DNA from 2 places in the Pseudoalteromonas sp. SR43-5 genome. Region 1 is predicted to be linked to the other one. Evidence: predicted binding sites of a transcription regulator. Region 1 holds the regulator's gene; the other holds the start of a gene.
What was found. The regulator sigma-54, encoded in region 1, starts transcription at its own class of promoters, with help from an activator protein. The targets are predictions, from matches to a motif close to GTTGGCACGNNNNTNGNNT.

Region 1 (4,198 bases):
ACGGTAATCGCCGCATTACAGCCGATCGCCTCGAAGTACACAAACGTGATGAACTTGGTGATAATAAACAATTATTAATTGCCACAGGTAGCCCTGCGCACTTTGAAGAAAAGCAATCAGACGGCACGACTATGAGCGCCAGTGCTGACGAAGTACGTTATGATGTATCTAAGCGTTTTTTAACGCTTGTTGGTAATGCACAAGTTTCGCAAGCCGGACAAAAAATAAATGCTAAAAGTATTACCTACGACATAGAGCAGCAGCTCATCAGTGCCGAAAAAGATGAAAACTCAACTGACCGCGTTCACACAATTTTAGTACCGATCGAAACTAAAAAAAGTAAAAAAGGCGATAAAGGTCAACCATGAGCACATTAAAAGCAGAACTATTAGCAAAAAGCTATAAAGGTCGTGAAGTTGTAAAAAACGTCGGCCTTGAAGTACAAGCTGGCAGTATAGTTGGCTTACTTGGCCCTAACGGTGCTGGTAAAACAACGACTTTTTATATGATTGTAGGGCTTGTTCCTAGCGACAAAGGTAAAATATCTATTGATGATAACGATATTACTCTTTTACCTATGCATAGTCGTGCTAGATTAGGCATAGGCTACTTACCACAAGAGTCATCGATTTTTAGAAAGCTGACTGTTTATCAAAACTTAATGGCCATTTTAGAAACGCGCAAAGAACTAAATAAACAAGCCAGAGAAGACACGCTCAATAACTTATTAGATGAATTTAGCATACAACACATTCGTGATAGCCAAGGTATGGCATTATCGGGGGGAGAACGTCGTCGTGTAGAAATAGCACGAGCGCTGGCAGCAGATCCTAAATTTATATTACTGGATGAACCGTTTGCCGGTGTTGACCCTATTTCGGTATTAGATATAAAGAAAATAATAGAACATCTTAAAAATCGTGGGATTGGTGTATTAATTACCGACCATAACGTAAGAGAGACCCTTGATGTTTGTGAAAAAGCCTACATTGTTTCTCATGGGGAGCTGATTGCATCAGGTACTCCAGAACACGTATTAAATGATAAAACAGTACGCGATGTTTACTTAGGCGAGCAATTTAGGCTGTAACATTTACGCCATGTCTTTAAGCATCTGCTAGTATTAATTATAACAACATAAAAGGATTGTTAGAGATACATGAGGCAATCACTACAGCTGCGCATGGGCCAGCAACTTACAATGACTCCACAGTTGCAACAAGCTATTCGTTTGTTGCAACTCAGTACATTGGATCTCCAGCAAGAAATACAAGAAGCTCTCGACAGTAATCCACTATTAGAGGTTGAAGAGGCAGACTATTCCGAAGACGCTGCTGGTAAAAACGAGCAAAAAGCTGATACCGATGACATAACTGTTAGCGCATCTGCTGATGATGCTCCGAGCGAATACGAACAAGATACTGGTGAAGCACTTGCAAAAGACACGCTAAGTGACGACATGGCTATGGATGTCAGTTGGGATGAGTACATGAGTGCCGCTCCTGCAGCCTCATCAGGTCCAATGCCTGAAGACGAATCAATATACCAAGGCGCCTCTACTGAAACGCTCCATGAGTATTTAATGTGGCAATTACAACTAACGCCATTTAGCCCTACAGACGAAGCTATTGCTATTGCTATTGTAGAAGCTGTCGATGATTCAGGTATTTTAACACTAAGCTGCGAAGAGATTTTAGAAAGCTTTAATCAAGAAAACGAAGATGATAACGAAGTCGAACTTGATGAAATTGAAGCGGTATTAAAACGCATCCAACTGTTTGATCCTGTTGGTATTGCTGCACGTAGTTTACAAGAGTGTTTGTGTATTCAGCTTAATCAATTTGATAAAGAAACACCTTATATTAATGAAACGAAAATGATTTTAACCGAGCATATTGATCTATTAGCAGCTCGCGACTATCGTACATTAATGAAAAAAACTAAGCTCAAAGAAGAAGAGCTTAAAGAAGTAATGACACTAATACATACTCTCAACCCAAAACCTGCAGATACTATTGTAAGGGAAGAATCTGAGTATGTTATTCCTGATGTGTCAGTTAAAAAAATTAAAGGCCGCTGGGTTGTCGAATTAAACCCAGATAGCATGCCTAAAATTCGTGTTAATAGCCAATACGCAGCAATGTCTCGCACTGTAAAATCAAGTGGCGACAGCCAGTTTATTCGCTCACATTTACAAGAAGCTAAATGGTTTATTAAAAGCTTAGAAAGTAGAAACGACACGCTATTAAAAGTTACTAATTGTATTGTTAAGCAACAACAAGGCTTTTTTGAACATGGCCCTGAAGCCATGAAACCAATGGTTTTAAATGATGTTGCTGAAATGGTAGAAATGCACGAATCGACAATTTCTCGCGTAACTACTCAAAAGTACATGCATACACCCCGTGGTATATTTGAGCTTAAATATTTTTTCTCAAGCCATGTAAGTACTGAAAACGGTGGTGAATGTTCATCTACAGCAATACGTGCGCTTATCCGAAAATTAATCGCAGCAGAAAACTCAGCAAAACCATTGAGTGATAGCAAAATAGCGGATATATTGGCTGAGCAAGGAATTAAAGTAGCGAGACGTACAATCGCAAAATACCGCGAATCTCTTGCTATTCCACCGTCAAATCAGCGTAAAAGTCTGATTTAAGACGCTAAACTAAGAGGGTAATGCTTATGCAACTAAACTTAACTGGTCGTCACGTAGAATTAACCGATTCACTAAGAGACTATATTAATACTAAATTTGCGAAGCTTGAAAGACACTCTGATCATATTAATAATGTTCATGTCATTCTCGATGTAGAAAAATTAAATCAAAAAGCAGAAGCCACAATACACGTAAGCGGTGCTGAGCTATTTGCCTCTACAGAACATCAAGATATGTATGCCGCTATTGACTCGTTGATCGACAAGCTCGATCGCCAAGTAATCAAACACAAAGAGAAGCTTGCTCGACACTAATATGATGAAATTAAGTTCACTTATATGCCAGGACTGCAGCAAAGCTGCGGTCCTTTTTAATAGCAAAAAAAGAATTTTAGAGTTCATTAGCGAACTTGCTCACGACAAACTTCCGTATTTACCGCAACAAGATATTCTTAATGCTTTAATGAGCAGAGAGAAATTAGGTAGTACAGGTATAGGACGTGGCATTGCTATTCCTCATGGAAGAATGAGCGGTGCAGAAGAGCCTTTGGCTTTAGTGCTCGTTAGCGAAACTCCAATAAACTTTGATGCAATCGATAATCGCCCTGTTGATATTTTTGTCGCACTCATCGTACCAGATGGCGATAACCAGCAGCACTTAAAGACTCTAGCAACCATTGCTGATAAACTAAACAACAAAGATTTTTGTAAACAGTTACGCAGTGCAAAATCTGATACTGAGCTTTACCAAGTTATTGTCGATCAATCATAGTTTTATAAAGGGTGTTAAATGGAGTTAATTATCATAAGCGGCCGTTCTGGTTCTGGAAAGTCGGTTGCTTTGCGCGTTGTAGAAGATTTAGGTTATTATTGCGTAGATAATATTCCAGTAAACCTACTACCTTCATTAGTTCGCAGTGTGTCTGATAGCTACGATAAAATTGCTGTTAGCATAGATGTGCGCAACATACCTAAAGAACAAGATGAATTTAACGATATTCTTGAATACTTACCAGGCTTTGCAAACCCTACGTTATTTTATTTAGATAGTGACGATCAGACATTGATCAAACGCTTTTCTGAAACACGCAGATTACACCCACTATCAATAGACTCGTTGCCTCTTGATTTAGCCATCAAAAAAGAAAAAGAATTACTTGATGTATTAACCACTCGCGCCGACTTTATGATAGATACGACTGATTTAAGTGTTCATCAACTCGCTGAATCTATTCGTGAAAAGATTTTAGGTAAAAAAGATAAGCAACTGATTGTCACATTTGAATCATTTGGTTTTAAACACGGTATACCAAAAGAAGCAGACTACGTATTTGATGCACGCTTTTTACCAAATCCACACTGGGAACCAGAGTTGAAGCCTTTAAATGGGTTAGATCAACCGGTTAAAGACTATTTAGCTAATCACAGCATAGTGCAAAAATTCACATGGCAAATTCAAACATTTGTACAAACGTGGTTACCGCATTTAGAACGAAATAACCGCAGTTATTTAACCATTGCTATTGGGTGTACAGGTGGG
Region 2 (4,198 bases), on a different contig from region 1:
AGCTCAGATAAAGACGCTCAGCCAGGCAGTTACAATGTAAAAGTAGACGCATTAGCACAAGCTCATAAGTTATCTTCCCCTGCATTTGCAGCAGACGAGGCAATTGGAGCTGGCGTAATTACAATCGGTTCTGGTGCAAATAGTTTCTCTACTGTTTTATCGGCTACAAACACGTTAGAAGATTTACGAGACCAAATTAATAACGGCCCTTTTACTGGCAGTGATAGTAATGACTCTGTTGTGGCAACTATAGTCACGAGTGATACCGGTCAGCATTTAGTGCTCACTAGTAAAGAAACCGGCGAAGACAACGCAATTACAATTACCGTACAAGACGATGACGGTAATAATACTGATACAGGCGGGTTATCTCGATTAGCTTATGATGTATCAGACGCAGACCCTGCTAACCACACAACTAATTTAACACAAGTTAACGCTGCTCAAAATGCACAAATAACAATTGATGGTACGTTGACGGTATCAAGCAACACTAATGAATTTAGTAACGTGATTGATGGCGTGGATATAACAGCTAAAAAACCGCACGATACCGACGACGACATAAGCGACATATCAATTACCGAAAATAATAATAATATTAAAACAGGTTTAAATAGTTTTATCAGTAGCTACAATGAGTTGTTAGAGCTTAGTAATAACTTGGGTGCATCGAGTGCGGATGGCGCAGGTGTTATGGCTGGTGACTCACTACTTCGTGGTGTTATGTCAAAGCTTCGAAGTGAAATAACGGAATCAGTTGATTTAGGCGATGGTAATTCGTTATCACTTTCGCAATTAGGTGTCGAAACAGACCGCTACGGTGTTTTAACGCTAAATACAGAAACACTCGATGAGCAAATAGATGCAGATGTAAATTTAGTGCAGCAGTTTTTTGTTGGTGATGACGATGATGGTTTTGCGCAGTCTTTTGATGAGCTAATGAGCTTTTATACAGATTCTGACGGCATTATTCAAAACCGAATAGACAGTAAAACAAATCAGCTAGACGATTTAGATGATGATCGCTTGGATCTTGCCAGTAAAATGGAGTCGCTATCTTCTCGATTATATGCTCAATATAATGCGATGGATTTATTAGTGGCGAGCCTTAATAACACCAGCAGTTATGTTCAAGCTCAATTAGAGAATATGCCAGGCGTAGTAAGAGATAACTCTTAGTAGATAAATGTAATATTAAATTAATAGCTAAATTAAGAAAGCATAAAAAAACCGTTATTTAAAACGGTTTTTTTGTGTTTTCTATTTGAGTAGATTTTAGCGACTTGCTTTATAAGCTTTAATCGCCTTACCTGATTTTTTATGTTTAATAATAGCTTTAGATGACTCGTTTTTTGCACTATTCGCTTTTACTAAAATGGTATTTATACGAAGCTGAATTAATTCTAATTGCTCTGCACTTGGGCCGTCGCTGCTTTCGCACCATTGCTTTAGTTCAACATTTAAAGTGTCTAAAAGAGGCTGAGCTTCATCTGCATTATCATCATTTACTAACACTTCAATATTACTAAGCAACGTTTGTATGAGCTCAGAGTAGTTGGTTAGTGGCTCTGAAGATGTTGGCGAGTCCATAATTTAAATTAAACCGCAGGGCTGCGTTGATCTAGTGGAATGTTATCCCAGCCTTCTTTAATTTCTTTAACAATACTTGATACTTCCACAATTGCTTCAATATCGTTGTTTATGTTCGCTTGCGTTAAACGGCGTTGGCAGTAGTCGTACAGTGCCAATAAATTGTTAGAAATACTAGGGTCTTGTTCTACTTCTAAATTAAGTGCGTCTTGCAGTGCACCAAATAATAAAACACAGGCCGAAATATTTTCACCTTTTTTTTGTATTTCTTTGCGCTCAATAAACCCTTTAGTTGCTGCTAAGCGACCGATGATATTACTGAATATAAGGTTTATTTGTTCGTAAGGGGCCATTTCGGCAATGCTGCTAGCACGAACTTGACCGTATTTTTTTAATGATACGTGAGCCATGAAGATAATCCTAAATAAAATATACTTGTGAAGATAACCAAGCAAATTGAGTGCCACTAATCTTATATGTATCGGCTATTAAACTATATTCTTTAGTTTATATTAGTTAAAGTTTAAAAAAATAAAAAAGTTATTTCCATGTCAATGTAACTCAGCTTGTAACGTTGGCCTATAAAATGCTTAATATTCTGGCTTTTCATATCGCATAGCTGGCGTGTAATACATACTAAAGGAGAGGTTGTTGTGGATACTACTAATTTAGAGCTCCAAAAAATGATTCTTAAAGCGACATTGATATCCAATTTAGAACTATTAAAAGAAAAAATGCCAAATGTTTATAATACTTTTAAGAATTTTGAGGTGGAAAATTTAGGCGTTGCTTTAGATGAATTCGGGCAAGTGAATTTAATTAATAATAATGAATTTACTTATAGAGAGCCACCAAGTGAATTAGCTGTAAAGCAAGTTGAGTTGTTTTTACAAGAACCTGCATATCATCATTACGGTATCGCACATGAATCAGATGAACATAATCATTTTAAACATTCTACTGTACTTAAGAAGATTTATAATAACCGGGTAGAAGCTGTAGGGAGTGAGTTACCGAAACCTACCAATGAGGAACGTTTAGATTTCATTTGCTTCTTTGGAGCTGGATTAGGGTATCAAATAGAAGAGTTAATTCGGAAAAAAAAGTTATTAAATGTTTTTTTATTTGAACCAAATAATGCTGTTTTTTATGCAATGTTACATTGTGTTGAACTTAGGCCTCTATTTGAACATTGTACTAATCAAGGCGGGACTTTTTCATTATGTATTGGTGGTAACGAGTATAATGCTGTAAATGAAATATCCACGCTGTTAAATAAGCAGGGTCATTTTAACTTAAGTTTAATGTATTTCTTCAAGCATTACGATAGCCCTTTAATGGATAAGGTAGCTGAAAAAATAAAAGAAGTTGCTCATAGGTGGCATAGTGGGTGGGGTTTTTTTGAAGATGAGATTATTGGTATTTCTCACACCATATCTAATCTGAAGTTGCAATTCCCAGTTTTAAAGAAAGCAAATACGTTTAAGAATTGTATAAAAGAGGCGCCGGTATTTATTGTTGCTAATGGACCGTCACTTGACTTAGCAATTGATTTTTTAAAAGCCAATAAAGAGGATATTATAATCATTTCGTGTGGTACCGCTTTAAAGGCGCTGCTAGTTAATGATATCAAGCCTGATATGCATATTGAGATGGAGCGAGTTGCTATATTAGACGAATTTGTAAGGGTTGTTGAGAGAACGGATGAAGTAAATATTAAGTTAAATGATTTAAATATCATTGCATTAAATACTGTATATCATGGAATATTATCTCGCTTTAAGGCTGCTTTTCTTTTAAATAAAGTTAACGATGCTGGAGGATGTTTAATTAAAGGGTTAGATAAAGAGTCAAAATACTCAAGGCCTTTTTATACAAACCCTACAGTGACAAATGCCGCAGTGGCCGTCGCTGTAGAGTTAGGTTTTGAGTTATTGTACTTTATTGGAATGGATTTTGGTTTTGTTTCTGAAAAGTACCATCACTCAAAGCATAGTATTTTTTTCGATAAAGACTTCAAACATAAAGAACGTTTTGATGGTTTAATGAAAAATGAAAGATATGTCAAAGGGAATTTTAGGGACAGGGTCGGAACAACAAATACTTTCGATTCATCTAAATCTAATGTTGAATTACTGTTACAAGAACAAACACATGTAAAAGCATTTAATACTTCAGATGGCGCCTTTATTCAAAATACGGAAGCAAAAGACATAACAGATGTTAAAATAAGCAAAAAATTAATAGATAAAAATAGCAAAGTAAAAGAGCTTCTCTGCAATGCTTCATCTTCAAAGGGTCTAGCGGTGAGTGATGTATTGTTACAAATAAACGATGTCCAATTAAAAACAAAGCATACTTTAGAGCAACTTCTCAGCTTTACTTCTATTTACTTTGATACTAGGGAGAATCTTTCGTCCGCATTTTTAGCTCAAAATAAAATGCTTTTAGAAATACAGAATAAAGACGAAATGACTTTCTGGCTCGTACAAGGCTCATTTAAATATTTCCAAGCTTACATAATGTCTAACATATATTATTATAGCAACCAAGGCAAACGCACTGAATTTATGAATACCTCTATTGATATTTTTCATCAACATAT

Region 2: the regulator sigma-54 is predicted to act here: its motif matches at 2,043-2,061, upstream of fliS (flagellar export chaperone FliS).

The regions. Positions count from the first base shown of each region.
Region 1 covers NZ_JACJEA010000001.1:111,472-115,669, forward strand. The annotation lists gene lptA (lipopolysaccharide transport periplasmic protein LptA) at 1-368, shown strand, start outside; gene lptB (LPS export ABC transporter ATP-binding protein) at 365-1,090, shown strand; gene H5090_RS00560 (RNA polymerase factor sigma-54) at 1,160-2,659, shown strand; gene hpf (ribosome hibernation promoting factor) at 2,686-2,973, shown strand; gene ptsN (PTS IIA-like nitrogen regulatory protein PtsN) at 2,978-3,430, shown strand; gene rapZ (RNase adapter RapZ) at 3,449-4,198, shown strand, end outside.
Region 2 covers NZ_JACJEA010000011.1:96,419-100,616, reverse strand. The annotation lists gene fliD (flagellar filament capping protein FliD) at 1-1,182, shown strand, start outside; gene H5090_RS08635 (hypothetical protein) at 1,279-1,593, opposite strand; gene fliS (flagellar export chaperone FliS) at 1,602-2,003, opposite strand; gene H5090_RS08625 (6-hydroxymethylpterin diphosphokinase MptE-like protein) at 2,247-4,198, shown strand, end outside.